DNA from 3 places in the Janthinobacterium sp. PSRC1-1 genome. Region 3 is predicted to be linked to each of the others. Evidence: predicted binding sites of a transcription regulator. Region 3 holds the regulator's gene; each other region holds the start of a gene.
What was found. Region 3 encodes sigma-54, which starts transcription at its own class of promoters, with help from an activator protein. Its sites were predicted from a motif close to TGGCANGNAANCTGCTTT; they were not measured.
Positions count from the first base shown of each region.

Region 1 (9,689 bases), on a different contig from region 3:
ACGAGCGTGAACCGTTGGAGCGCACGCGCCTGGAGCAATTGCTCGCCAGCGCCGCCGCGCGCGGCAGCAAGGTCTTGGCCATCGACCTGGACCTGGCGCCAGCCGTGTATGAACAGCACCAGGCGGGCGAACGGCCGCTGGACCGCCTGCTCGACCAGTTGGCCGCCGATGGCCGGCAACTGGTGCTGATCCTGCCCGAACAATCGGACCGGAATGCGAACCTGCCGTGGATACGCGCGCGCTGCGCGGCCGGCATTCACTTCGCCAGCCCGCGGATCCGCGAGCGCATGGGCGCCGTCACGCGCATCGAGCTGAAAAGCCCCGTGCTGGCGGCCGTGGCCTTCGAACTGGCGCATGGCGCCGATGAACAGGAACAGCAGCAACCGATGCCGGCCGTCTTGTCCGAGCAAAAGCAAGGGCTGGCGCTGGCCGGCCGCGTGTGCCAGCTGGCGCGGCGCACGGGCAGCGAAAAGGAATTGGCGCGCTGGGCGTTCGAGCCCGTCATCCACGGCGACGCCAAGGCGGCGTCCGAACAGAACGCCGTCACCGCGCCGTTTCACCCGGCCGCCGTGGCACCCCAGTTCCTGAACCCCACGCGCACGCGCGTCCAACTGATCGATGGCCAGGCCGGCGTGGCGGCGAATGCACTACGCAAGAACGTCGTGTATATCGGCAGCACCTATGATGTGCGCGACCGCTATACGACGGCCGAAGGCGAGCAGGCCAGCCTGCACCTGCACGCGGCGGCCCACACCTCGCTGGGCATCGGCACGGCCGACGTCAACAAATATGCGGTATTCGTGGCCGATATCGTCATCGGCGTGCTGCTGGGCTGCCTGTTCGGCGGCCTGTGGACCCTGTACGGCCGCGCCGAACTGGCCATCGACAAGCGCATGGAAGACCACGATTTCAGCCGCCTGCACCGCCTGGGTACCCTGTTCGAATTCTATGGCATCCGCCTGATGCTGGCGCTGGTGTGGGCTTCGCCGTTCGTCATCGGCGCGCTGGCCATCTACCTGTCGCGCGGCTTGCTCGAACAGGGCTGGTGGGTCAATCCCGGCCCCCTGATCGCCGGCATGTTCCTGCACGCGATGTCGCTGCGCGACGAAGCCCACCATCCGCACGAGGAAGTCGCTGGTCTGTCCGTGTGGGCCCAGCTGCGCCGCACGCACCCCGGCATCGTGCTGGTGCAGGCGCCGCTGGCGGTGGTGCTGTTGATCATCGCCGTGATTTAGCGCAGGGCGGCGTGCCGCAATGGCCTGGGTATGGCTGGCCGATAGTTTGCCGCGGTATTGCGGCGCGCGCAGCGAAGGGTAGGTCGGATCAGGCCGCAGGCCGTCATCCGACAACATTGTTGGCGATGCCTGTCGGATTACGCTACGCTAATCCGACCTACGTGACCCATGGTTTCAGCCGATCAGTTTCAAGCCCGGCGGCAGCGCCTCGCCCAGCATGCGTTTCGTGTTCGTTTCGTCCAGTTGCGTCACTTCGCTGACCATCGCCTGCCACAGGGGCGGGGCGCCCACGGCTTTCAGGCGGGCCAGGATGGTGGATCGCAGCTCGTCGGCGATGTCGCGCGAGCGGTCGCCCGTCATGCGCGCCAGGTGGGTGGCGGCAAACGCTGCCGGCTCCACCTTTTTCCAGTCCAGCGCCAGCAGCATGGTGAGCCATTCGGCCACGGTGGCGCTGTCGACCACTTCGTGCGCGCTGCCGTGGAAGGGCTGGCGCGCGCCGACCCTGGCCAGCGCCCACAGGGTATTCGTATCCGCCGCTTCGCTATCAGCCTTCTGCAGACGCTTGATCAGCCAGGCGCCCACTTCGGCCTTGTAGGCGCCGGGGATGCGCTCGAGCGAGGCGCCCAGGCGCAGCATGTCGTCGTCGCTGCCGTTCACCAGGGTCACGGGGCGGCTGCCGCGCTGGGCCGCATCGGCTTGCAGGTTGAAGGCGAAGTCGTCGAGCAGCCGCAATTGCTGCTGCGTGCTCAAGCCGCCGGCGACCCGGCGCCACAGGGTCCACCATTCGGCGCAGACCTGGTTGTCCTTGTGATGCTGGATGCCCGTGTCGAACAGGGCCCACAGCTGTTCGATGCGCCACGGGTCGAGCGCGTCGCCATAGCCGGGACGCAAACAGTAGCCTGCCAGGTTCAGCCAGACACGTTCGTGCTCGGCGGAGCGGCGCCGGCCACGCGCGCGTTGTAGCAAGGCGTCGAACAGCTGGCGCAGCAGCGGCGTGTCCCAGCTTTCGCGTCCGCCCAGCCCCCGTTCCAGGTGCTGGCGCAGCTGGCGCACTTCTTTGGCGTCGACCTTTTGCGCCTTGCCGCCGAAGATGCGCTCGATTTTTTCGATGGCTTCCTTCACGCGCGGCGAGGCAGTGGACGTTACGGCGTGGTTTTCCTCATCGCCCCGTAGCTGGAATTCCAGCAGCCAGCGCTGGCCGGCATCGGCTTCGGCCACGCAGTGCACTTCCAGCGTGCCCACTTCCGTCATGACGGTGGCCAGCTGCACGGTGATGTCGCGCTTGTCGCTGGCATCCTGTTTATCATGCAGCACGCTGGCCAGCGGCGGCAGGCGCAGGTATTCGCCGGCATCGAGGTCGACGAGCTCGCCCAGCTTGGGCGGCGTGCCCGCCTCAAAGAGGGAAGTGGCCAGGTGAAAGCGCACGGGCCGGCCCAGGCGCAGCGCGAACAGGCGCTCCGTCAGGCGGATTTCTTCGCCGCTGGCGCTGCCACGGGGCAGGATACAGACGGCGCGGTTGTCTTTGCCCGCTTCGCCCAGCACGAGAAAATAGCTGCGCGGCGAGCCGCCGCCGATGCGCGGCGCCTGGCCACGCCGGGCCAGCGCGTAGGCGACGGCGCCACGCGCCACGGCCACGTCGGGATTATCGTTGTGCAGGATGGTCAGGGGCTGACCCCTCCAGTGTTCCAGGGTGGCGGCCAGGCGGCGCGCCAATGCGTCGGCGCGGAACACGCCGCCGTTCAGCAGCAGGGTGTCGGGCAGCGCGCCCTGTTGCTGGTGCAAAAAGCTGGCCAGGTGGCGGGTGATGGCCGCGTCCTGCGCATACGGCAGGCCGAATTCGACGATGCCGGCGCGGCTTTTTTTCGCCGTCTCGCTCAGTTCCACCTTCGGGAAGAAGCCATCGACCACCAGGGCCGCCACTTCCTCGCGCGTGACGTCGGCGGAACGGCTGGCGCCGATCAGGCGCGATCCCGCGCCCAATAACGTCACGGTGGCGCTCTCGGGCGCGTCGTTCGACAGCAGCAATTCCTTGGCGGCGCGGCAGCGCTCCATCAGCTGCGACAATCGCGCGGCGGACAGCTTCATGCCACCTTCGACGCCTGCCGCCATGCGCGTTTCCACCAGGTGGGCCAGCGCCAGGTCCATATTGTCGCCGCCGAGTATCAAATGGTTGCCCACGCTGCTGCGCGTGAGCTGTGGTTCGCCATCGTCGTCGAAGGCCACGTCGATCAGGCTGAAATCGGTGGTGCCGCCGCCCACGTCGCACACTAAAATGCGGCGCGTGTTGGCCAGGTCGTCGCGCAGGGTGGCGCGCCGGCGCTGCAGATAATCATAAAAGGCCGCCTGCGGTTCTTCCACCAGACGCAAGGTGGGCAGACCCGCCAGGCGCGCCGCCTCCAGTGTGAGTGCGCGCGCACCCTCGTCGAACGAGGCGGGGATGGTCAGCACCAGTTCCTGGTTTTCGAGGAGAGCCTGCGGGAAGCGGTGATTCCAGGCTGCGCGCACATACGCGAGATAGCTGGCGCTGGCCGCCACGGGCGATACCTTGGCCACGTCGGCATCGGCGCCCCACGGCAAAATCGGCGCCTGGCGGTCCACGTTCGCATGCGACAGCCAGCTCTTCGCGCTGGAAACGAGGCGGCCCGGTACTTGCGCGCCGAGCTGGCGCGCCAGGGCGCCCAGCACGGGGTGTTGCGCGCTGGTGACATCGTCCTGTGGCCACGGCAGCGTCAAGTCGCCCGCCGCCAGCTCGCCGGGGGCAGGGTGGTAACGCACGGAAGGCAGCAGGGGGCATGCGCCCACTTCGCCGGGAGCGAGCAGCTGCTCGATGGCGAACAGCTGGATTGACGCCTGCGCATCGGCCGCATTGGCATAGGCGACCACCGTGTTGGTGGTGCCCAGGTCGATGCCGACCAGGAAGGCCGGCTTGCCCGCAGCGCTGCGCATGCTTATGGCTGCGGCGTGCCGCGCACGTCGAATTCCACCTTCCAGCGCTCGGCGCCGTCAGGGGAAACGGCCAGCAGTTCCAGCGTGCCCGCTTCCGTGACTCTGGCGTGCAGTTTGACTTGCACCACGTCGCCGGCCGAGCGGCCTTCGGCGGACAGCGTCGCCTGGATTTCGCTCAGCTCCTGCAATTCATCGGGACCCCAGAAGTCGAGCAAGTCGCCGATCTGGTCATTGCGGCGCGTGGACGAGGCGAAGAAGCGGAAGTGCACGGGTTCACCGACAACCAGGCCGAATTGCTGGCCTGGCAGTTCCAGTTCGCTGCCTTCTTCCATGCCGAACGGCGCCACGCACAGGGCCTGGATAGGCGGTTCCATGCCGGGGATGGCCGGCATGGCCGATTCGATGGCGACGTAGAAGGCGCTGGCCGTGCCGCCGCGAATGCGCACGCCATGGCCGCGCCGCACGTAGCTGTAGTAGGCGGCGCCGCGCGCCACGGCCAGGTCCAGGTCGGCCCCGGCCAGCATGCGCGCCGGTTCCGCGCCTTCCAGGTACAGCCAGTCATTGACGGTGGCCATGATGCGCTGCACCAGCAAGTCCGACTTGAAGACGCCGCCGTTGAACAGCACGGCCGTCGGGTGCAAGAAACTGGCGTCTTGTGACTGGCGGCCCGCGAAGCCTTCCAGTTCGCTGGTGGCCGCCACTTGCCGGCCCAAAAACGCGGCCAGATGGCGCGTGATGGCCGCGTCCTGCGCATACGGCAAGCCCAGTTGCGTCAGGCCGGCGCGCGTGCGCACGGCGGGGCGGCTCGATGCTTCCACTTGCGGGAAGAAGCCGTCGAGAATGAAGGTGGACACTTCGGCGCGCGTCAGTTCCGTGCGGATGGAGCCGCCGATCAGTTTCGAGCCGCGGCTCGGCACGACGATCGGTGCCACATCGAGGCCGCTGTCGGCCAGCAGGCTTTCCTTGGCGCTGCGGCAGCCGTAAGTGAGTGCGCGCATTTGCCAGGCGTCCAGCTGGGTGCCGTTGGCGGCCAGCTTGCGTGCCACCAGGTGGGCCAGCGCCAGGTCCATATTGTCGCCGCCGAGCAGGATGTGTTCACCGACGGCCACGCGGTGCGGTTCCAGCACGCCGTCGCGTTCGAGCACGGCGATCAGCGAAAAGTCGCTGGTGCCGCCGCCCACGTCGACCACTAAAATGATGTCGCCCGGCTTGACTTCCTTGCGCCAGCGGCCTTCGCTGGTCTGGATCCAGCTGTACAGGGCCGCTTGCGGCTCTTCCAGCAAGGTCAGCGAAGTGTAGCCGGCCGCCTGCGCCGCTTCCATCGTCAGCTCGCGCGCGGCCGGATCGAACGAGGCGGGTATCGTCACCGTGATTTCCTGCTGCGCGAACGGCGCTTGCGGGTGGGCGTGATCCCAGGCCTGGCGCAAGTGCGTCAGGTAGCGCGTGGCGGCCGTGATCGGCGAAATGCGCGCCACCTCAAGCGGCGCATCGTTGGGTAAAATCGCCGCGCGGCGATCGACGCCAGGGTGGCACAGCCAGCTTTTCGCGCTCGAGACCAGACGGATCGGCGTGGTGGCGCCGCGGCTGCGGGCCATCTCGCCCACGACGAACGGCGCTTCGGCTTCCTCGGTGACCCAGGGCAGGGCCAGGTCGCCCGCCGCCACTTCATCGGCGTGCGGCAGGTAGACGAACGAGGGCAGCAGTGCAAGGTCTTCGACCGTGCCCGGTGCCGACAGCTGCGGCACTTTCAGCACGCCGTGGCTGGACTTTTCGCCATCGCTCTCGACCAGGTTCACATAGGACAAGGCGCTGTGGGTGGTGCCCAGGTCGATGCCGATGGCGTAGCGCGGGGTCGGGTTGACGATATCGCTCACAGTTCCACCTCGGCCGGGGCCAGGATGGCGGCGTCGTGCTGTCCGCTCAGTTTCGGCAGGCGCACGCTGGCGGCGCGCCAGCCACGGTGGCTCAGGGTGCCCGTGAATGGCGCCGAGCCGACCACGTTGCCCGTCAGGCGAACTTGCGCGGAATCAAAACCTTCCTGCAGCACGATGCGGCTGCCCTCGGCTTCCTGGCGCACAGCCTCGATGGTGAAGTATTCGCGCATGACCTTGGCGCAGCCTTCGTGCACCACGCGGGCGGCCGCGCCGATGTCGGCATCGGCATGGCTGCCCAGGTTTTCCTGGGTGAAGTCGATCAGGCGTGCTTCGCGTTGCAGCAGCGCCAGCAGTTGCAGGGCGGCGTCCGGCGTGGCTTCTTTTAATATGACGGGCGCGGCGGCCGGCGTCGGCACGGGGGCTGGCGCAGGAGCAGGCGCCACGGGAGCGACGGGCGCCGCCTCGGGCAAGGACAGTTTTTCCACGCGGGCCGCATAGGCGGCGTCCGACAGGGTGCTGAAGAAGGCGCCGAAAGCCAGCGGGACGCGGCGCCAGAACGATGGGTGGGACGATGGTGTGCTCATAGGAACTCGTTTCTCTGATCTGTAGGGTGGCGTCGGCGGCGGGGGCCGCTTCGCAGGGTAGTGCATGTGCCAGGCCGACAGGGCCGGCTGCGTTTGCCCGCATGATACCAGCTACCGGGCCGCCGCCAAAGCCGCAGCGGCCGCTCACTGCGGGGAACAGGCCGCATTTTTATTGCGCTGGCGCAGAAGAACAGCGGATAGGCCTGTCTTTCGACTAAAATCGCCCCTTGTTTTTTCCTCATGACTTTTATGTGGCAATAAACTTGGCATGCGCAAGGCCACGCTTCACGCTTAACTAACAAGATAACAAGATAACAAGATAACAAGAGGAATCCATGAACACCCGTTTATACACAGGCATGCGGCTGCTGGCAGTGGCCGGCATGATCGTGCTGGCCGGTTGCGGTGGCAAGGGCGAGAGCGGCGGGCAATCCAGCGCCGCGCGTCTCGATGGCAAGGAAAAAGGCAGCGAGTTTCTTGCCTATGAACACAATGTCAGCGTCGATACGCACGAGGCGCAAGTGCGCCCCCTGTATGAACAAGTGGTCGCCGCCTGCAAGGCCGACACGGAAAACGGCTGCTTGCTGCGCGATTCCAGCGTCGACAGCGGACGTTACGTGCACGCGCGCATCAGCATGCGCGCCAAGCCGGCTGGCATCAAGAAGCTCGTGGCGCTGGTCGCGGCCGGCGGCGACGTCACGAGCCAGGGCACCAAGGTGGAAGACCTGGGGCGTCCCGTGCTCGACAGCAAGAAACGCCTGGAGATGCTCAAGCAATACCAGGCGCAGTTGCAGGACCTGGAAAAACGCTCGGGCACGAACGTCGACGCGCTGATCAAGGTGAGCAAGGAACTGGCCACCGTGCAGGTGGAACTGGAGCAGGCGACGGCGGCCAATGCGCTGTTGATGCAGCGCATCGACACGGACTTGCTGAATGTGGCCATCAGCGCCGAAGGCAAGCAATCGTTCTGGCGTCCCGTCAAGCGGGCGCTGGGCAATTTCACGGAAAACCTGTCGGAAGGCGTGGCCAACGCCATCACGGCCATGGCGTATATCCTGCCGTGGCTGGTCGCGTTCGTGCTGCTGTTCCCGCTGGGACGCAAGGGCTGGCGCCGCCTGCGTGGCACGCCGCGCAAGATGTAACGCCTGCCGCGCACCGTTTTACGGCAATTTGAAACCTGGCTGCACAGTCCTTGTGCAGCCAGGTTTTTTTTCGTGCGATGCTGGCCGCGTGCACCATGGCGGATGCCTGCCGGCGCTGGCATGCATTCTGCTTTAACAACATCGTATGCCCAGTCCGTCCCCCCCACGAATACATCACAGGAGTCTCCATGTCACGACGCATCATCCTGAAAGCGGCCGCCGCCGCATTCGCCCTGGTCACGTCCACCACCATGCAGGCCGCCCTGGCCGCCGACACCATCAAGGTGGGCATCTTGCACTCCCTGTCGGGCACCATGGCCATTTCCGAAACGTCGCTCAAGGATGTGGCGCTGATGACGATCGCCGAGATCAATGCCAAGGGCGGTGTGTTGGGCAAGAAGCTGGAAGCCGTCGTCGTCGACCCCGCGTCGAACTGGCCCTTGTTCGCGGAAAAAGCGCGCCAGCTGGTGGCGCAGGATAAAGTCGCTGTCGTGTTTGGCTGCTGGACGTCCGTGTCGCGCAAGTCGGTTTTACCCGTCTTCAAGGAACTCAACAGCCTGCTGTTTTACCCGGTGCAATACGAAGGCGAGGAGCTGGAAAAGAATGTGTTTTATACGGGCGCCGCGCCGAACCAGCAGGCGATCCCGGCTGTGGAATACCTGATGAGCAAGGATGGCGGCGGCGCCAAACGCTTCGTGCTGCTGGGCACGGACTATGTGTATCCGCGCACCACCAACAAGATCTTGCGCGCCTTCCTGAAAAGCAAAGGGGTCAAGGATAGCGATATCAGCGAGGTCTACACGCCGTTCGGCCATGCCGACTATCAAACCATCGTCGCCAACATCAAGAAGTTTTCCACGGGCGGCAAGACGGCCGTCATTTCCACCATCAATGGCGATTCGAACGTGCCGTTCTACAAGGAGCTGGGCAATGCGGGCTTGAAAGCCACGGACGTGCCCGTCGTCGCGTTTTCCGTGGGCGAGGAAGAGCTGCGCGGCATCGATACCAAGCCGCTGCTCGGGCACCTGGCGGCGTGGAATTACTTTGAATCCGTCAAGAACCCCGTGAATACAGCCTTCATCAAGCAGTGGAAGGCGTATGCGGTGGCGCAAAAGTTGCCGAACGCGGGTTCGGTCGTGACGAACGACCCGATGGAAGCGACCTATGTGGGCATCCACATGTGGGCGCAAGCCGTGGAAAAAGCCAAGTCGACGGATACGGACAAGGTGATCGCCGCCATGGCCGGCCAAAGCGTCAAGGCGCCATCGGGCTTCACGCTGACCATGGATGCGACGAATCACCATCTGCACAAGCCTGTGATGATCGGCGAGATCAAGGCCGATGGGCAATTCAATGTCGTGTGGAAAACCAAGGAGCCGATACGCGCCCAGCCGTGGAGCCCGTTTATCAAGGGTAATGAGGGCAAGCAGAAGTTGTAGGAGCTTGCGCGTCGAATCGTCATCGCAACCCCAGGCAAAGAGCTGGGGTCAGTAGCCTCGCGATCGGAATGCGGCCCCATTGGGGCGCATTCCCCCGGCGGGTCTGACCCCTGTCCTTGTCTTTGGGGGAAGGATACTTATCAAGACCTCGGCTTTACTACATGGAATCCATGCGCATGCAGATCCTCCCCAAACTGCTGGTCCTTGCCTGCCTGTTTTTAGTATCGTTGGCGCAGGCCGCCATCCCTCCCGAGCTGCTGAAACCGCTGTCCGGCGACGACCCCGATGCCCGCGTTGCGGCCGTCGCGCAGATTGCCGCCATGGCCACGCCCGAGGCCGCCCGTGTGCTGCAAGCCTTGCAGGACGACGCCTTGTATGCCGCGCCCGATGGCAAGGTGTATGTCGTCGACGGCGAGCAGGCGTACGACCCGGCAAGCGGCCAGAATGTGCCGCTGCCCGACGGCATCGA
Region 1 covers NZ_JAFCWK010000006.1:233,452-243,140, forward strand. The annotation lists gene ACP7DW_RS15445 (CHASE2 domain-containing protein) at 1-1,235, shown strand, start outside; gene ACP7DW_RS15450 (Hsp70 family protein) at 1,410-4,181, opposite strand; gene ACP7DW_RS15455 (Hsp70 family protein) at 4,184-6,055, opposite strand; gene ACP7DW_RS15460 (DUF2760 domain-containing protein) at 6,052-6,639, opposite strand; gene ACP7DW_RS15465 (DUF4349 domain-containing protein) at 6,975-7,781, shown strand; gene urtA (urea ABC transporter substrate-binding protein) at 7,970-9,220, shown strand; gene urtB (urea ABC transporter permease subunit UrtB) at 9,397-9,689, shown strand, end outside.
Region 1: the regulator sigma-54 is predicted to act here: its motif matches at 7,898-7,915, upstream of urtA (urea ABC transporter substrate-binding protein).

Region 2 (9,689 bases), on a different contig from region 3:
CTGGGCACGCCCGGCAAGCGGCTGCCTTCGCGTACGCTGCCAAAGGCCTGGTCATACACGGCGTGCAGGCTGGTCAGCGCCACTTTGGTCGTGAAACCATACGGCAGGTTCGAATCGAGCGATACTTCCATGCCCTGGCGCAAGGTTTTACCCGCATTGCGGTAGCTGGTGCGCCCGCCGCTGGACTTGTCGACCACCAGCTCGTCGTTGGTCTTGATCTGGAACACAGCCGCGTTCACATGCGTGTTGTTATTGATCCTGGCCTTGACGCCCGCTTCCAGGTTGGTGCTGGAGGCCGGCTTCAAGTTGAAGTTGAAGCCGCCGCCCGTGCCCGAGTAAAACAGTTCGTTCAGGGTGGGGGCCTCGAAGCCGCGCGCGGCGCTGGCGTAGACGTTGACGTTCGGCGTCAGTTTGTACAGCAGGCCCAGCACCGGCGTCGTGTGGCTGAATTTCAGGCTACCGCTGTCGTTGCCATTACTGAGAAAATGGTCGTTGACCGACACTTTCATCTTGCTGTAGCGCACACCTGCGCTCAGCAGCCATGGGCCGCTTTGCCATTCCGCCTGGAGATACGGATCGAGGCTGGAGACGACGTTCTGCTCGTCGCGGCGCAACTTGCCCTTTACACCAAAGCTATTGCCGATGAAGTTTTCATAGCCGGTGCGGTCATCGCTGGAGCGGCCGTAATCGATGCCGATGGTGGTGCTCAGCTTGCCGCCAGCCAATTGATTTACGTGCAGCCAGTTGGTATCGATGCCATAGAACTGGCGCTGGAAATCGACCACGCCGCCCGAATGGCTGGCGGGCGCCTGGAAGCCTTTGGTGAATGCCTGGTACTGGATGACATCGCGGTTGCCGCCATACACCATCACATGCAGGCGGTCATCGCCAAACGCTTGTTCATAGGTGGCGCCGATTTGCTGGTGGTCGATGCTCTTGCGCGTGTTGTAGCGCTCGGCCAGGGTGCGTTTCGGGTTCTGTGTATCCGTCGTATCGATTTCGCCGGCGCGCGGGTCGCGGGCAAACGTGGGCCAGGTGGCGCCCAGCGGGTCTTGCGTATTGCCCTGGTGCAGGCTGTTGGCGACGATGGTCAGCTTGCTGTCCGCATTGGGCTTGACGGTGATCTTGCCGAACGCCTGTTCGCGCGTGGCGGCGCTGTGATCGCGGAAGCCATCCGTGCGGAAGCGCGAGCCGTCGAGCACGTAGCCGATGCCGCCTGCCTGGCCTTGCGCCGTCAGGTCTATCTTGCTGGTGCCGTAGCTGCCGCCCGTCACGTTCAGTTCGACGGACGGGGGATTCTGTCCATCCCTGGAAAACAGCTGGATCACGCCGCCCGAGTGGTTGCCGTAGATGGCAGAAAACGGTCCGCGCAACACTTCGATGCGCTCGGCCGTATCGAGGTTGAAGGTGGCCGCCTGGCCTTGGCCATCGGGCATGCTGGCGGGAATGCCATCGCTGATCAGTTTGACGCCGCGCACGCCGAAGGCCGAGCGGGCGCCGAAGCCGCGCGACGAGATCTGCAAGTCTTGCGCGTAGTTCTGGCGGTTCTGCACAACCAGGCCCGGCACGGCGGCCAGCGCTTCCGACGCATTGACGCGGATTTGGCCGTCCTGGATGCGGGCGCTGTCGACCACGTCGATCGAGGCCGGCACTTCCTGGCTGGGGTGGGCGATGCGGCTGCCGCTGACGACCACCGTATCCATGAGTTGCCCGTTGGCCGGGTCAGCTGCCTCGGCGGCGAAAACGTGAGGGGCGAGGGTGGCGCTGCCAGCGACAAACAGGCTGGCAATGGTGTTCAAGCGGAAACGATGCTGCATGCGGGTTCTCCAATGTGAATAAAAGCCTGCTTGAGCGCGTGAGCGGCGCAGGTCTGCGTAGGTGTATCAAGCAATATGCCTGCCATGTCTCCATTGGTGGGCTGAAATTATACGCGTGTCCGTGGCACGGCGTTTGCATGCAGCAATGTTCAGAGGCGCCGATGCCGCGCGCTTTTCCCGTATTTTTCCATTGAAAAGGTGATTATGCCCAACTTCTTCTCGCGCTTGCGCCAGGTGTGCTGGCTGCTGCCTGCGCTCGCCAGCAGCGCCCTCCAGGCCGCTCCTTTTGCCTATGTCCCCAATGAAAAATCGGGCACCTTGAGCGTGATCGACACGGCGACCGACCAGGTGGTGCGCCAGATCGCGGCAGGCAAGCGTCCGCGCGGCATCGCCGCCGACCCGACAGGGCGGCAATTGTTTGTCACCGATGCCGCCAGCAGCGCCTTGCTGCTGATCGATAACGCGACCGGCACGCCCGTGCGCGCTGTGGCCCTGGGCAAGTCGCCCGAAGGCGTCAGCGCCTCCCGCGACGGCAGCCTTGTGGCCGTGGCCGTCGAGGAAAACAATAGCGTGGCCTTGCTCGATGGCCAGTCGGGCACCTTGCTCGCCGACATCAAGGTACAGGGACGCAATCCGGAGCATGCCGTGTTCAGCCCGGATGGACGCTGGCTGCTGGTCAGTGCGGAAGAGGCCGAGCAAGTCGATGTCATTGATGTGGCGCAACGCCGCCAGGTCGCGTCCATCGCCGTGGGCCTGCGTCCGCGCGGCATCGGTTTCAGTCCGGACTCGGGCCGCGCCTATGTGGCGTGCGAACTGGTCAACGCCGTGTATGTGATCGACATGGCCGCGCGCAAGGCGATTGCCACTATTCCAGCGGGCAAGAATGCGAATGGCATCGCCGTCCATCCTGGCGGCAAGCAGGTGTATGTCTCGAACGGCACGGACGGCACGGTGATGGTGATCGACACGGCCAGCAACGAGGTGACGGCCACCATTGCCGTCGGCAAGCGCCCGTGGAACATGGCCATCACGCCCGATGGCAACAAGCTGTACGTGGCCAATGGCCGCTCGAACAGCGTTTCCGTGATCGACACGGCCAGCGCGCGCAAGGTGGCCGACATTGCCGTCGGTGAATTGCCGTGGGGCGTGGTGATTCGTTAGCGGTACAGGAACAGGTGTTCCAGTCTGGTACACCTGTTCCATTGTGCAGCGGCGCAGGGGAGATGCCGCAGGGCTGGCCCGGATTGGAACAGGATGCCTTCACCTTGTTCAAAACGCACACAGGCCCGCCCCCGCAGCTCTAGCCCGGGCATGCGCCGAAAAGCGCGCCGGGTTTGACGCCACGCCCTTGTAACAGGGGGAAAAGCGGCTAAGTTTGTAGTGGGATGGTGAGCTGGCACGGCATTTGCGGAAGACTCCGTGTACTCACCCCATCTGTACCAGGACGTTTGATTTTAATTAAGTAATTCCATTCTAATTAACCCGATAGAGGACGACATGAATCTCGCAGACATCAGCAAACTGGGCGTAGCCAATCCCTTCAAACAACGCTATGACAATTACATCGGTGGTCAGTTCGTTGCACCAGTAAAAGGTGAATACTTTCCTAACATCACGCCCATCACGGGCTTGCCGTTTTGCGAAATCGCCCGCTCCACGGCGGAAGACGTCGAGCTGGCGCTGGACGCCGCGCATGCCGCCAAGGATGCCTGGGGCAAGACGTCACCCGCCGAGCGCGCCAATATCCTGAACCGCATCGCCGATCGCATCGAACAAAACCTGAGCCTGATCGCCACGGCGGAAACCATCGACAACGGCAAGCCGATCCGCGAAACGATGAATGCCGACATTCCGCTGGCCATCGACCATTTCCGTTACTTCGCCGGCTGCATCCGTGCGCAGGAAGGCTCCGTCGCGCAAATCGATGCGGAAACCTATGCCTATCACTACCATGAGCCGCTGGGCGTCGTGGGCCAGATCATCCCGTGGAATTTCCCGATTCTGATGGCCGTGTGGAAACTGGCGCCAGCCCTGGCCGCCGGCAATTGCGTCGTCCTCAAACCTGCCGAGCAAACCCCCGCCTCCATCATGGTGTTGATCGAACTGATCGGCGACTTGCTGCCACCGGGTGTGTTGAACATCATCAACGGTTTCGGCCTGGAAGCGGGCAAGCCGCTGGCGTCGAGCAAGCGCATCGCCAAGATCGCCTTTACGGGTGAAACGGGCACGGGCCGCCTGATCATGGGTTACGCGGCGCAAAACCTGATTCCCGTCACCCTGGAGCTGGGCGGCAAGTCGCCGAACATCTTCTTTGAAGATGTGATGGATGCCGATGATGATTATTTCGACAAGTGCCTGGAAGGCTTCACCATGTTTGCGCTGAATCAGGGCGAGGTGTGCACCTGCCCATCGCGCGTGCTGATCCAGGAATCGATCTACGAGAAATTCATCGAACGGGCCTTGAAGCGCGTGGCCGCCATCAAGCAGGGCAACCCGCTCGACTCGTCGACCATGATCGGCGCCCAGGCGTCGCAGGAGCAGCTGGAAAAAATCCTGTCCTACCTCGACATCGGCCGCCAGGAAGGCGCCGAAGTGCTGGCCGGCGGGGAACGCCATACGCAGGCAGGCGACCTGGAGGGCGGCTACTACGTGCGTCCGACCGTGTTCAAGGGCAACAACAAGATGCGCATCTTCCAGGAAGAGATTTTCGGGCCCGTCGTCTCCGTGACCACCTTCAAGGATGAGGCCGAAGCGCTGGCGATTGCCAACGATACCTTGTACGGCCTGGGCGCCGGCTTGTGGACGCGCGACGGTTCGCGCGCCTTCCGCATGGGACGCGCCATCCAGGCGGGCCGCGTGTGGACCAATTGCTACCACCTGTATCCAGCCCACGCCGCGTTTGGCGGCTACAAGCAATCGGGTATCGGCCGCGAAAACCACAAGATGATGCTCGACCACTACCAGCAAACGAAGAACTTGCTGGTGAGCTATAGCCCGAAAGCGCTGGGCTTCTTCTAAACCGGCAACACGCGCCGCACCCTTAGCCGGGGGCGGCGCGCAGAAAGGGATGCCATGAGTGCAGCAATTGCCCGGGTGGTCGCCACCGATGCGGCGCTGGAAATGATGGACAAGTTGCGCCAGCGTCACGGCCCGTTGATGTTTTTCCAGTCGGGCGGTTGCTGCGACGGCAGCGCGCCCATGTGCTATGCGCTGGGCGAGTTCGATGTCAGCGATACCGATATCTATCTCGGCAACTTGAATGGCACACCGTTTTACATGGGACTCGAGCAATTCGAGTACTGGGAGCATACCCAGTTGATTATCGATGTGGTCGATGGCAATGGCGGCATGTTTTCACTCGACAACGGCACGGGCAAGCGCTTCCTGACGCGCTCGCGCCTGTTCACCGATGAAGAGTGCGCGCTGTTGCATGCCCAGCCGCATGAGCACCGCAAGACCTGATACACACATACTAATAAAACAGAGGGAGATGATTGTGCAGAAAAAAATCATGGGGATCGTCGTCGGTTTGGGGTTGGCATCCTTGGCCTCATTGGTCCAGGCGGCCGACGTGGGCAATGTCACCAATGCCATGCTCGACAACACGGCGAAGAATCCAGCCAGCGTGCTGTCGTTCGGCATGGGCACGCAGGGGCAGCGCTATTCGCCGTTGACGCAGATCAATGACAAGACCGTGGCCAAGCTGGTGCCGGCCTGGTCGTTCTCGTTTGGCGGCGAAAAACAGCGGGGCCAGGAATCGCAGCCGCTGATTCATAACGGCAAGATGTTCGTCACGGCATCGTATTCGCGCATCTTTGCCGTCGACCTGAAAACGGGCGCCAAGCTGTGGAAATATGAGCATCGCTTGCCGGACGGCATCATGCCGTGCTGCGACGTGGTCAACCGCGGTGCCGCCCTGTATGGCAACCTGGTGATTTTCGGCACGCTCGACGCCTACCTGGTGGCGCTGGACCAGAACACGGGCAAGATCGTCTGGAAAGAGAAAGTGGACGACTATGCGGCCGGCTACTCGATGACAGCCGCGCCGCTGATCGCCGAAGGCTTGCTGCTGACGGGCGTGTCGGGCGGCGAATTCGGCATCGTGGGGCGGGTCGAAGCGCGCAACCCGATGACGGGCGACCTCGTGTGGAGCCGTCCGACGGTGGAAGGCCATATGGGCCACCGCTACGACAAGGATGGCAAGGCCATCGATAACGGCGTATCTGGCACGGTGAACAAAACCTGGCCGGGCGACCTGTGGAAAACGGGCGGCGCCTCGACCTGGATGGGCGGCACCTACGATCCGCAAACCAAGCTGGCCTATTTCGGCACGGGCAACCCGGCGCCATGGAACAGCCATTTGCGTCCCGGCGACAATCTGTATTCCTCGTCCACCGTGGCGCTGGACGTCAAGACGGGCCAGATCAAATGGGCGTATCAAAACACGCCCAATGATGCCTGGGATTTCGATGGCGCCAACGAGTTCGTCACCTTCGACATGGATGGCAAGCGCTACGGCGGCAAGGCCGACCGCAACGGTTTCTTCTATGTCATCGATGCAAACAACGGCAAGCTGCAGAACGCCTTTCCGTTCGTGAAGAAAATCACCTGGGCCAGCAGCATCGACCTGAAGACGGGCCGGCCGAACTATATCGCCGCCGGCCGCCCTGGCGACCCGACCAAAGGAGAGGAAGGCAAGAAGGGCACGACCGTGTTTGCCGCACCCGCTTTCCTCGGTGCAAAAAACCAGATGCCGATGGCGTACTCGCCGCAAACCAAGCTGTTCTACGTTCCCGCCAACGAATGGGGCATGGACATCTGGAACGAGCCGATCAGCTACAAGAAGGGTGGCGCTTTCCTCGGTGCCGGCTTCACCATCAAGCCCTTGTTTGACGACTACATCGGCGCCATGCGCGCCATCGATCCGAAGACGGGCAAGATCGTGTGGGAAATCAAGAACAATGCGCCGCTGTGGGGCGGCGTGATGAGCACGGCCGGCAATCTGGTGTTCTACGGCACGCCGGAAGGCTTCCTGAAAGCCGTCGACGCGAAGACGGGCAAGGAACTGTGGAAATTCCAGACGGGTTCCGGCGTCGTGGCGCCACCCGTCACCTGGCAGGATGGCGACACGCAATATGTGGCCGTCGTATCCGGCTGGGGTGGCGCGGTGCCGCTGTGGGGCGGCGAAGTGGCCAAGAAGGTCAACTTCCTGGAACAGGGCGGCTCCGTGTGGGTCTTCAAGCTGGCATCGAAGTAACGGGGTGAAACGCCCGGGCCACTCGGACGGGTGTCTCCCTGTCCGCCGGGCGCTTTCTTTTTGCTGACGGCCCAGGCCGTCAGTTTTTTGTTTACCTGTACGCCCGCTACGTATACTTGCGGTCAAAAAATGAACACTATCTGTGGCAATTGATCCGCTGCTGCACACGTTAAATACGCTTTTTCTCTTTCTCCCTCTGAGCCGTACTGGGCACGCTTATTGCCAAAGCTTGAGGTACATCAATCACTGGTGTGCACACTAAAAACAGAGAAGAAAGAGGAGACGCAATGAACACATTGATCAAGCTGGGGAGCCTGGGTGTCATGACAATCGCAGCGATGGGGCAGGCACAGGCCGTTGATCTCAAGGCGGGCGACTGGACCGTGTCGGTGGGCGGCATCGTCAACGCCTATTACACGCAAGTGTCGTGTTCGGGCGATGCGGTGGGCGGGCTGGCGCTGGGTGGCCAGGCGCTCGGTTGCGGCGGCGAAAAGGACCGCACCACGATTGGCAACGGCTTGCTGCCGAATGGCTTGATCACCTCGGCAAGCTCGCGCCTGGGCGAGTACGACGTGAAAGCCTTGATCGGCATCTACAACTCGACGGCCACCGACAGCGCCATCAGCCAGAACAGCGTGGTCGATGTGCGCCAGGCCTTCTTCACGTTCGGCAATGCGGAAATGGGCACCTTCAAGCTGGGCCGCGACTATGGCATCTTCGGCGCGAACGCGATCCTGTCCGACATGACCTTGCTGGGCTCGGGCGCACCCGTGCAAGCGACACAGCGGGGCCGGGTGACCCTGGGCCATATCGGCGCCGGCTACACCTATCTGGGCAACTATGGCCAGATCATGTACAGCTCGCCGAAGTCCGGTGGCGTTGGCGTCGATGTGGCGCTGGTCAGCCCCGTTTCCGATACGCCCATCGTGTCAGGCTCGACTTATTCCTCGAAGTCGAGTCCGCAAGTGCAGGCGCAGCTGACGTATGCGCAGGAAGGTTTGAAAGCCTGGCTGGGCGTGAAGTCGCAAAAATTCACCTCGAAAACGCCCGGTGTCGATGACCTGACCATGCGCGGCGTGGAAGTGGGCGGCTCGTACCAGATGGGCCCGGCCGGCGTATTGGTCAACTTCCAGGGCGGCAAAGGATTGGGGATACTCTCCGATGCGGATCAGGGCGATACCAAGTCGAAGAACTGGCTGCTGCAAGGCACGTATAAAACGACGGACAAGCTGAAGCTGGGCTTGTCCTACGGCATCAGCAAGAACGACGACAACACGGCCGGCACGGGCGGCTTGAAGTCGAACGCCAACCTGACCCTGGGCGCGTATTACTCGCTCAACAGTGCGATCACCCTGGTGGGCGAACTGGGCCAGACGCGCTCGAAAGGCTTTGCGGGCGGCGAAGCGAAGATGAATGGCGTGTCGCTGGGCGGCATTATTTTCTTCTAATTCATCAACGCGGCGTCCTGCGACAGGGCGCCGCACGGAGCACAATGCATGCGGATAATGCGCTTGTTCATCGGATGCTGGCTATTCCTGTTCATTTTGGGACAGGCGTGGGCGGGCGTGCTCACCAAGGCCGAGCTGGCACGGCGTTTTCCTGCTCCCATCGTCGTCGGCGAGAAGGAGACCGACTTGCCCGTCTGGCCCTTGTTCCGGCAAAACGCCACGGCCACCGAACTGGTCGGCTACGTGTTTGAATCGGTGGACCTGGCCCCGATTCCCGGCTTTTCCGGCGTGCCCGTCAATCTGCTGATCGCCATCGATCCGCAAGGCAGTTTTCTCGACGTCGCCGTGCTGTCGCAGCACGAACCCGTGTTTCTCGACGGCCTCGGTGAAGCGCCCCTGTTCCAATTCGTCAAACAGTACCAGGGCCTGTCGCTGAAACAGAATATCGCCATCGATGCCAAGAAGAAACGCGCGCCAGATGCGACCCACGCCGATATCGACGGCGTGTCGAAGGCCACGGCCTCCGTGCGCATCATCAACCAGAGCGTGCTGGCCTCGGCCTTGAAAGTGTCGCGCAAAAAACTCGGTTTTGCGCAAGGCCGTGACCCGGACCAGATCGCCCGCATCCGCATGGACGTGTTCGAGAAACTCAGCGTGGCGCAGATGCTCGAACAGGGCTTGATCCAGCATGTGCGCCTGAGCAACAAGGACGTGGAAACCTTGTTTGCCGGCAGTGCCGGCGCGGGACTCGATGTGGAAGCCACGCGTGAGCCCGATGGCGTGTTCATCGACCTGTACCTGGCCTATGTGTCCGTGCCCAGCGTGGGACGCAACCTGTTGACGGAGCGCAGCTGGAACAAGCTGCGCGGCCGGCTCGACGAGGGCGACCACGCCATCCTCGTCATGTCGCGCGGGCGCTACAGCGTGCTGGGCGACGATTTCGTGCGCGGCACTGTGCCGGACCGGCTATTGCTGAAGCAGGATGGCTTGCCCATCGACATGCGCGACCTGGACCTGGAATTGCGCCTGTCCGATGGGGGATCGTTGCCGACGGAAAATATCGCCGTGTTTCGCATCATCAGCCAGGCGGGACTCGATGCGGCCAGCCCGTTGGCGTTCACGTTGCCGATCACGCGCAGCAAGGGCATCGTGTATCCGGAACGCATC
Region 2 covers NZ_JAFCWK010000025.1:4,428-14,116, reverse strand. The annotation lists gene ACP7DW_RS28410 (TonB-dependent receptor family protein) at 1-1,817, opposite strand, end outside; gene ACP7DW_RS28405 (beta-propeller fold lactonase family protein) at 2,022-2,978, shown strand; gene adh (aldehyde dehydrogenase) at 3,315-4,835, shown strand; gene ACP7DW_RS28395 (DUF779 domain-containing protein) at 4,890-5,279, shown strand; gene ACP7DW_RS28390 (PQQ-dependent methanol/ethanol family dehydrogenase) at 5,329-7,074, shown strand; gene ACP7DW_RS28385 (porin) at 7,362-8,522, shown strand; gene ACP7DW_RS28380 (4Fe-4S binding protein) at 8,580-9,689, shown strand, end outside.
Region 2: the regulator sigma-54 is predicted to act here: its motif matches at 1,940-1,957, upstream of ACP7DW_RS28405 (beta-propeller fold lactonase family protein).

Region 3 (9,689 bases):
CGAAATCCGTGCATTCGCGCATCGTCAATTGGCAACCCAGTCTGCAAGCGACGGGTTAAACTTCAGGTATTCCTCCACTCCTGAAGAAGACTGCCATGTTGCAAACGCCGCTGACGATACAACGCCTGTACGACGATAATCGTGAAAGTCTGCAACTGGGCTGGTTCGCCGGTTTCCCCGGCGGCGAGCGCCTGATCTCGGGCGATGTCTCGTCGGCCGCCGACCAGGTGGGCCACTTGAACCTGATCCATCCGGGCCGCATCCAGGTCTTCGGGCACCAGGAAATCAATTATTATCAGCGCCTGAAGGTCAACACGCGCACCCATGTGATCGGTGAACTGATCGCCGGCGGCCCACCCGCGCTGATCATCGCGCAAGGGCTGGAAACGCCGCCCGACATCCTCGCCATCTGCGACGAGCAAAACATTCCCCTGTTCTCGACCCCGCTGCCGGCCGCGCAAGTGATCGACTTCCTGCGCGTCTACCTGTCGAAAAAACTGGCGCAACGCATCATCATGCATGGCGTGTTCATGGACGTGCTGGGCGTGGGTGTGCTGATCACGGGCGATTCGGGCCTGGGCAAGAGCGAGCTGGGCCTGGAACTGATCTCGCGCAGCCACGGCCTGGTGGCCGACGACGCCGTCGAATTCTCGCGTATCGCACCCAACATGATCGAAGGCCGCTGCCCGCCCCTGCTGCAAAACCTGCTGGAAGTGCGGGGCCTGGGCTTGCTCGACATCAAGGCCATCTTTGGCGAAACAGCCGTGCGCCGCAAGATGCGCTTGAAACTGATCGTGCACCTGGTGCGCCGCAACGCGCTGGAAGAGGAAGTCGAGCGCCTGCCCTTCCTGTTCCCCACGGAAGACGTGCTCGGCTTGCCCGTGCGCAAGGTCGTCATCCCCGTCGCCGCCGGCCGCAACATCGCCGTGCTGCTGGAAGCGGCCGTGCGCAACACCATTTTGCAACTGCGCGGCATCGATACCTTGCAGGAGTTCATGGAACGGCAACGTTTGGCAATGAGCGGCGATTAGCGTTGCAAGGAGTTCACCCATGCATGGGTGAACCGTTACGCAGGCGGAGAGCAAGGCTCTCCGAAACCCCTGCTCCACCAACGACTCGCCATGAGTGGCGACTAGCGTTGCCAAGGAGTTCGCCCTTGCAAGGGCGAACCGTTACGCAGGCACGCAGCAATGCCGCGTGAATTCCCTGCTTCACCAGAGATTGGCAATGAGTGGTGACTAATTACCGGGGTCCGACCCGACGGGTCTGACCCCACATTGACGCCAATGGCAACAATTAAATACAAGCAATGCTCGAACAATAACTGCAATCATTTGTAAAGATCATTGCCTTGGGAGCGCAGCGCCAATCTTTATTGTATGATCGGCGTATGCATATCGTCCTTATCACCGGAATATCCGGCTCCGGTAAATCCGTCGCGCTCAATGTGCTGGAAGATACCGGCTACTATTGTGTCGACAACCTGCCGCCGGCCTTGCTGCCAAGCCTGGTGCAAACCTTGCTCGACGAAGGCACACCGCAATTGGCCGTCGCCGTCGATGCGCGCAGCGCCGAGTCGCTGGCCAGCCTGCCGAACAATGTGGCCCTGCTGCGCGACCAGGGGCACGATGTCAAGGTGATGTTCCTCACTGCCACCACGCATTCGCTGGTGGCGCGCTTCTCGGAAACGCGGCGCAGCCATCCGCTGTCGCACGAATTGCGGCCGAACCATAACCCCGCCAGCCGCCGCACCCTGATCGAATGCATCTCGGAAGAACGCGAGCGCCTGTCGGCCATTGAGCAATTGGGCCATGTGATCGATACCTCGGAACTGAGCGCCAACAAATTGCGCGCCTGGATCAAGGATATCGTCGCCTCCGAACGCGCGCCGCTGACCCTGTTTTTCGAATCGTTCGCCTTCAAGCTGGGCGTGCCGCTGGACGCCGATTTCGTCTTTGACGTACGGGCCTTGCCCAATCCCTATTACGACCTGGCGCTGCGCCCGCTCGACGGACGCGATGCGCCCGTGATCGCCTTCCTCGACGCGCAACCGAGCGCGCTGGAGCTGCTGGCCGACATCCGCGCCTTCATCGAGAAATGGTTGCCATCATTCAAGTCCGACAACCGCAGCTACCTGACGGTGGCGCTCGGTTGCACGGGCGGCCAGCACCGCTCCGTGTACATGGCGGAACGGCTGGCGCAATACTTCGGCCCCAACGAAAGAGTCGTGCTGCGCCACCGCGAGCGCAGCTAATTAATCGAGGTGGCGCAGCGGATGCGCCGCGGCCGGCCAGACAGGCGCAAAGAAGCGCGCCACCATGGCTGCGTCAACCTTGTCCAGGCTGGCGGGGTTCCAGCGCGGCGCATTGTCCTTGTCGACCACCAGCGCGCGCACACCTTCGAGCACTTCGCCATGCGCGAAATTGTGGCGCACCACGCTGCGCTCCAGGCGCAGGCAATCGGCCACGCCCAGGTGGGCACCGCGCCGCAGCAATTCCAGGGTCACCGACATCATCAAGGGAGAACGCAGGCGCATGGCCGCCAGAGCCTTGCCCGCGAACGCGCTGTCGTCCTGCGCCAGCGAGGCCATGATGGCGGCCACGGAAGGGGCGCCGAAGTGGCGGTCCAGCGCCGCGCGCGCGGTAGCCAAAGGAGAAGCCCCCGCCTCGGCCTGGAACGGCGCGGCCAGCGCCTTGATGGCCACCGGCAAGGCCTCGCCCGGCGTCGAGTCGAACAGGGCCAGCAGCGCCCCCATCTGCGCCTCGGGCAGGTAGACATCGGCCAGCCCCGTGTACAGGGCATCGGCCGCGTTGATCGTCAAACCCGTCAAGCCCAGGTACAGGCCCAGCTGGCCGGCCAGGCGGGACAGGAAATAACTGCCGCCCACGTCCGGGAACAAGCCGATATTGACTTCCGGCATGGCCATGCGCGTGCGGCCCGTGACGATGCGCAGGCGGTTGCCAGGCCCGGCTTGCGCCACGCCCATGCCGCCGCCCATCACCACGCCATCCATCACGGCGATATACGGTTTCGGGTAGAAATGAATCACATGATTTAACGCGTATTCTTCCGTAAAGAAATCTTCCAGCAAGGCGCTGCCACCTTGCGGCGTGGCCCGGCCCGCATCGTAAAAGAAGCGGATGTCGCCGCCGGCGCACAGGGCTTTGTCGCTGCTGGAACGGATGACGACGGCGTCCACCTGCGGATCGTCGCGCCAGGCCAGCAGGGCAGCACTCAGGGCGCGCACCATCTCCAGCGACAGGGAATTGAAGGCTTTCGGACGGTCGAGCACGATATGCCCGGTGCGGTTGCGGATGGAGGTCTGGACGAAGTCGCTCATGGCAGGCAGGAAAAAAGTGAAAGTGCGAATATTCTAGCGCCTGCGCGGGGAACATTGCGTTCAACAGGTCCAGACGCAAAAAAGGGCGCAAGATGTGCGCCCTTAGTTGATCACAACTGCTGGAAGCGGGTGGCCTTAAACGGCGACGACGGCGTCTTCCTCGGAGTTGTCTGGCAGATGCTTGATCGCCTCTTTACCGTGCCCTTGCACTTTGGTTTTGTATTTCATCACTTGCCTGTCCAGCTTGTCGATCAGGATATCGATGGCGGCATACAGGTCATGCGCCAGGCTTTCCACATAGACAGTTTTGCCACTCAGACGCAGGTTGACTTCGGCCTTTTGACGTTTTTCTTTCTCTTTGAGGTTATCCACGGTCAGAATCACGGCGATATCGATAACTTGATCGAAATGACGTTTCACGCGCTCCAGCTTCGTTTGTACGTATTCACGGATGGCTGGTGTCACTTCGAGATGATGTCCGCTGATGGTGAGATTCATACACACTCCTAAAGATGATCGGGTTCGTGCGGTCCATCCTATCCGGCCCGCAGAGGAACCGAAAAAAACTTACAAACACTTACGCAGGCTCACTGGCGGAATTTTCAACGCTTCCCGGTATTTGGCAACAGTACGTCGCGCAATCACCATGCCTTGTTCCCCCAGCATGTCCGCAATCTTACTGTCGGATAAAGGATTTTTAGGGTCTTCTGCTCCTGTCAGTTGCACGATCAATGCCCGTATCGCCGTCGATGACGCTTCGCCCCCCGCTTCGGTGGCGACGTGGCTACCAAAGAAATATTTCAACTCGAACATGCCGTGCGGGGTCAGCATGTACTTTTGAGTTGTTACCCGCGAGATAGTACTCTCGTGTAAACCCAGTGTATCAGCTATTTCACGGAGCACAAGGGGGCGCATGGCAACGGCCCCATGCGAGAAAAAGTTCTTTTGTCTTTCTACTATCGCCTGCGCCACGCGCAGGATCGTGTCGAAGCGCTGGCGCATATTCTTGATCAGCCACTTGGCTTCCTGCAACTGTGCGCCCATGGCGCCCTCGCCCTTGCCCTGCTTGAGCAAGTTGGCGTACATGGCGTTGACGCGCAGGCGCGGCATGACGTCGTTGTTCAGGGTGACTTGCCAGCCATTGCGCGCGCGCTTGACGACGACGTCGGGCACCACGTAATCGGACACGTCCGAGGCGAACACGGCGCCCGGATGCGGATTGCACTGGCGAATCACCGTCTGCGCCTCGCGCAAGTCTTCCTCGTCGCAATCGAGGGCTTTTTTCAGCTTGTTGAAATCGCGCTGGGCAAACCAGGCCAGGTGCTTTTCCACGATGACGAGGGCCATGCGCCGCGTCACCATGGCGACCTGCGGCAAGCGCTTGATTTGCAGCGCCAGGCATTCGGACGCATTGCGCGCGCCCACGCCGGGCGGATCGAAACTTTGCAACAGGGACAAGGCCGTGCGCATCTCGTCGGCGTCGATTTCCAGCTCTTCCGGCAGGCGCGCCAGGATGTCGTCGAGCGACTCTTCCAGGTAGCCATTGTCGTCGAGCGCGTCGATGATCAGCTCGACCAGCGCGCGGTCGCGCAATTCGAGCACCGTCACGCGCATCTGCTCCATCAGGTGTTCGCGCAGGGTACAGTGATGGGCCTCCAATTGCGGACGCGAATCTTCGTCGTCGGGCGCCTTGCCCCGGCTCGCCTCGCTCCAGTCGCTGTCGCCGCCGTCCGCGGCGGCCGGGCCCTCGCCCGCCTCGCCGTCAAACGCCTCCGCTTCGGCCGGCGCCGCAGGCGCCTCCTGGCCGGGCGGCTGGGGCGGCGCTTCGGCCGGCGCGGCCGTGGAACTCAGGGCCCCGTCGGACAGCAGGCGCAGCGAATGATCGAGCGGATCGTCGAGGCGCTCGAGCAAGGGATTGTCCGTCAGCAGTTGCTCTAGTTCCTGGTGCAATTCCAGGGTAGACAATTGCAACAGGCGTATCGATTGCTGCAACTGCGGCGTCAGTGCCAGGTGCTGCGAAGTGCGCAGCTGCAATGATTGTTTCATTGGCTCACATGCGGAAGTGTTCGCCCAGGTAGACCCGGCGCACCGACTCGTTCGCGATGATGTCGTCGGGGCGTCCCGACGCCAGCACCGAGCCCTGGTTGATGATGTAGGCACGGTCGCAGATACCCAGCGTCTCGCGCACATTATGGTCGGTGATCAGCACGCCGATATTGCGCTCCTTCAAGAAGCGCACGATGCGCTGGATCTCGATCACGGCGATCGGGTCGACACCGGCGAACGGTTCGTCGAGCAGCACGAAACGCGGGTCGGTCGCCAGCGCGCGGGCGATTTCCACACGGCGGCGCTCGCCGCCCGACAGCGACAGCGCCTGGTTCTCGCGCAACTTTTCAATTTGCAAGTCGGCCAGCAATTTATCCAGGCGCTCCTCGATCTCGGCCTTCTTCAGGGGGCGGCCTTCGACGGTCTGGATTTCCAGCACGGCGCGGATATTGTCTTCCACCGTCAGCTTGCGGAAGACGGACGCTTCCTGCGGCAGATACGACAGGCCCATCTGCGCGCGGCGGTGGATCGGCAGGCGGGAAATGTCCACGCCGCTGATGTCGATGGTGCCGCCGTCCGACGGCACCAGACCGACGATCATGTAGAACGAGGTGGTCTTGCCGGCGCCGTTCGGGCCCAGCAATCCCACCACTTCGCCGCATTCGACTTGCAGCGAGACATCATGCACGACTTGCCGCTTGCCATAGGTTTTTTGCAGCCCGCGAACGATCAGGGTGCTGCCGCAACGTGTATTGTCCATTAGTTCTTTCCTGGTGCGGGCGTGGCCGGCGCCTTGGGCTTCGGCTGGATCACCATGCGCACGCTGCCGCCATCGGGCGTGCTGGTGCCGCTGTCGGAATTTTCCATTTTGAATACTTCCTTGCGGCTGTCATACGAGATGAAGGCGCCGTTGGCCACGTCGGTCACTTTCGTGCCTTCCAGGCGCGTCAGCTTGGCCTTGGAAAACAGTTTCACCACTTCCGTCTTGTTATCGTATTCCACGCGCTCCGCCTCGCCTTCCACCCACAGGTCGCCGGCGCCATCGCGCTTCTGGCGGAAGGTGGCCAGCTTGCCGGGATCGGCCCAGAAGGTGATGAACTGGTAGCCTTGCGGGTCTTCCGTGATCAGGGCCCGGCCCGCCTTCATGGTCAAGGTACCCTTGACCAGCACGACGTCGCCCGTCAGGGTACGCACCTGCTTGACGTCATCGACGTGGCCGCTACGTGCCGTGATGACGGCTTCCTTCTCGGAATCGGCCTTCTCGGCATGCGCCACGCCCATCATGGCCAGAGAAAATACGGTCAACAGCAAGATATTCTTCATAGTATGGTTTCCTTGTTTCATTCTGTCATTTTGCCGCCGCGGCCGGGCGCGGTTTCGGCGGGAGGACCATGCGCAGCGCATTCTGCACTTCCACCACGCCAGTGGCGTTATTGGCCTTCATGCCGATGCCATTGATGCGCGAGGCGCCCGTCAGGATATCGACAGGCACGTCCGTTTCCATTCTTTCCTCATCCGGAAATACCGTCAGCGCTTCCGTCCTGACCGTCAGGTTCTGCGCCTTCGGACTGGCCACGCGGTCGATCACGACATTGCGGTGCAGTTGCAGCCGGGTATTGTCCTGGTCGATATGCGCCAGTTCCGCATTCATGTTCATCGGCGGCATGCCTGGCGTGAGCTTGCGCACGAAAGGCTGGTCGATATCGGAGGAATCATCGAGCGGATAATGCGTGAGCTTGGTACCCGATACGATATAGCTGGGCTTACCCGTCAAGTCCATGCGCACCAGGCTGAAATTGGTGATGAAATAGTCTGGCTCATCCAGATGCTTGCTGGCCTTGATGTCCTGGGCATTCTTGTTCATCACTTCCAGCAGCCAAAAGCTGCCCAGCGCAAAGACGACGGCCCCCAGCACGGTAAAAATCATGCGCCAGCGATGGGCGCCTCCTGGCTTATGCATAGGGTTTCACTCTTTCCAATCTCACTGGCGGCATGGCGATGCGCCTCACTCCAGGAACGGCGCCATGACGCGCGCATAGTTATCCTGAGCGCGCAGCAGGAATTCGCAGATCTCGCGCACCGCGCCACGGCCGCCGCCGGCCTGCGTCACATGGTGCGCCAGGTCCAGCGCTTCCGGACGCCCGCCCGGCACGCTGACGGCAAAGCCCACGCGGCGCAGGATGGGCGCATCGATGACATCGTCGCCGATATAGCCGCATTGCTCTTCCGTCAAGCCCGTCAGCGCCAGCAGTTCGCGAAACGGCGTCAGCTTGTCGTGACCGCCCTGGTGCACATGGGTAATGCCCAGGTCTTGCGCGCGGCGCGCCGTGATGGCCGAGCGGCGCGCGCTGATGATGGCCGTCTGCACGCCCGATTCCTGCAGCAGCTTGATGCCCAGGCCATCATACACATTAAACGTTTTCATCATCTCGCCATCGGGGCCGAAATGCAGGCTGCCGTCGGTGAGCACGCCGTCGACGTCAAAGATCATCAGTTTGACCTTGGCCGCGCGCGCCAGGTTGTCCGCTACGCTGTCCATCAGATCACCTTCGCTTGCGTCAGATCATGGATATGCAGCGCGCCCACCAGCTTGCCGTCGGCATCGACGACCAGCATCTGGTTGATGCGGAACTGCTCCATCACGGCCACGGCGTCGACGGCCAGGCGTTCGGGCGCGATGCTGCGCGGCTGCGCATGCATGACGTCGCGGATCGCCACTTGCGTGAAATCCTGCACGCGCTCGAACATGCGGCGCAAGTCGCCATCGGTAAACACGCCCACGGGACGGTCGTCCGCATCGACGACGGCCGTCATGCCCATGCCCTTCTTCGTCATTTCTTCCAGCGCCTGCAGCAAGGAAGCGTCCACGGGCACCTTCGGCACCCGTTCGCCGCTGCGCATGACGTCATGCACATGCGTGAGCAGGCGGCGGCCCAGGGCGCCGCCCGGGTGCGAGCGGGCGAAATCTTCTTCCTTGAAGCCGCGCAAGTCGAGCAAGGCCACGGCGATCGCGTCGCCCAGGGCCAGGGTCACGGTGGTGCTGGCCGTCGGCGCCAGGTTCAGCGGACAGGCTTCTTTCTCAACAGAAATATCCAGGTGCACGTCGGCCAATTGCGCCAGGCTGGAGTTCGGTTTGCCCGTCATGGAAATGAGCACGCCGCCCATGCGCTTGACGACGGGCATGATGGCCATCAGTTCCGACGATTCGCCGGAATACGATATGGCAATAAAAGCATCGTCCGAGGTGACCATGCCCAGGTCGCCATGGGCCGCTTCGGCCGGATGCACGAACAGGGCCGGCGTGCCGGTGGAAGCGAGGGTGGCGGCGATCTTGCGCGCGATATGGCCGGACTTGCCGATGCCCGAGACGACGACACGCCCTTTGCATTGCAGCAACATCGCCACGGCGCGGCCCACGCTGTCGTCCGTGGCCAGGCGCGCGTGCAGCGCAACGATGGCGTCGGACTCGATCTGCAAGGTGGTGCGGGCCAGCGCGACGGCGCGCTCGGTCGTCGCTTGCATGTCAATTCGATCAAAAGCTTTCAGCATTGTTTTTTCATGGGTTACACTCATGCCCAAAGTATAAACGAATTAGGAAAGCAAAAAACTTGCCAGTCACAACAAACAACGATTTCCATTGACCGCACCGGGCAACCCATGTTTTCCTCGCTTGAACTGACCCTGATGTTACTCGGCAGCGCCGTGCTGGGCGTGGTCGCTTTCAGAATGTTGCATCTGCCGCCCATGCTGGGCTACCTGGCCGTCGGCATCGTCATCGGCCCCCATGCGCTGGGCCTGGCGGCGGAAAACGAGGCCAGCCATACCCTGGCCGAGTTCGGCGTCGTCTTCCTGATGTTTTCCATCGGGCTGGAATTTTCTCTGCCCAAATTCCTCGCCATGCGGCGCATCGTCTTCGGCCTTGGCATGGCGCAGGTGGTCACCACCATCATCGCCACCGTCGTCTTCGGCTGGTTCGTCGGACGCTACCTGTCCGCCTACATCCACCTGAGCTGGCAAGCCGCGTTCGCCCTGGGCGGCGCGCTGGCCATGTCGTCGACGGCCATCGTCTCGAAAATGCTCACGGAACGGCTGGAACTGGAAAGCGAACACGGCCGCAAGATCATCGGCATTTTGCTGTTCCAGGACCTGGCCGTGGTGCCCCTGCTGATCCTGATTCCCGCCCTCACGCGCGATTCGGACAATCTGGCCGAAACCCTGGCCTGGGCCGGTGGCAAGGCCCTGGTTGTCCTCATTTTGCTCTTGTTCATCGGCCAGAAGCTGGTGCGCGGCTGGCTGACCATCG
Region 3 covers NZ_JAFCWK010000004.1:442,157-451,845, reverse strand. The annotation lists gene ACP7DW_RS11345 (PTS sugar transporter subunit IIA) at 1-59, shown strand, start outside; gene hprK (HPr(Ser) kinase/phosphatase) at 96-1,031, shown strand; gene rapZ (RNase adapter RapZ) at 1,391-2,254, shown strand; gene ACP7DW_RS11330 (enoyl-CoA hydratase/isomerase family protein) at 2,255-3,340, opposite strand; gene hpf (ribosome hibernation-promoting factor, HPF/YfiA family) at 3,476-3,838, opposite strand; gene ACP7DW_RS11320 (RNA polymerase factor sigma-54) at 3,908-5,386, opposite strand; gene lptB (LPS export ABC transporter ATP-binding protein) at 5,391-6,146, opposite strand; gene lptA (lipopolysaccharide transport periplasmic protein LptA) at 6,146-6,709, opposite strand; gene lptC (LPS export ABC transporter periplasmic protein LptC) at 6,735-7,346, opposite strand; gene ACP7DW_RS11300 (KdsC family phosphatase) at 7,392-7,925, opposite strand; gene ACP7DW_RS11295 (KpsF/GutQ family sugar-phosphate isomerase) at 7,925-8,959, opposite strand; gene ACP7DW_RS11290 (monovalent cation:proton antiporter family protein) at 9,044-9,689, shown strand, end outside.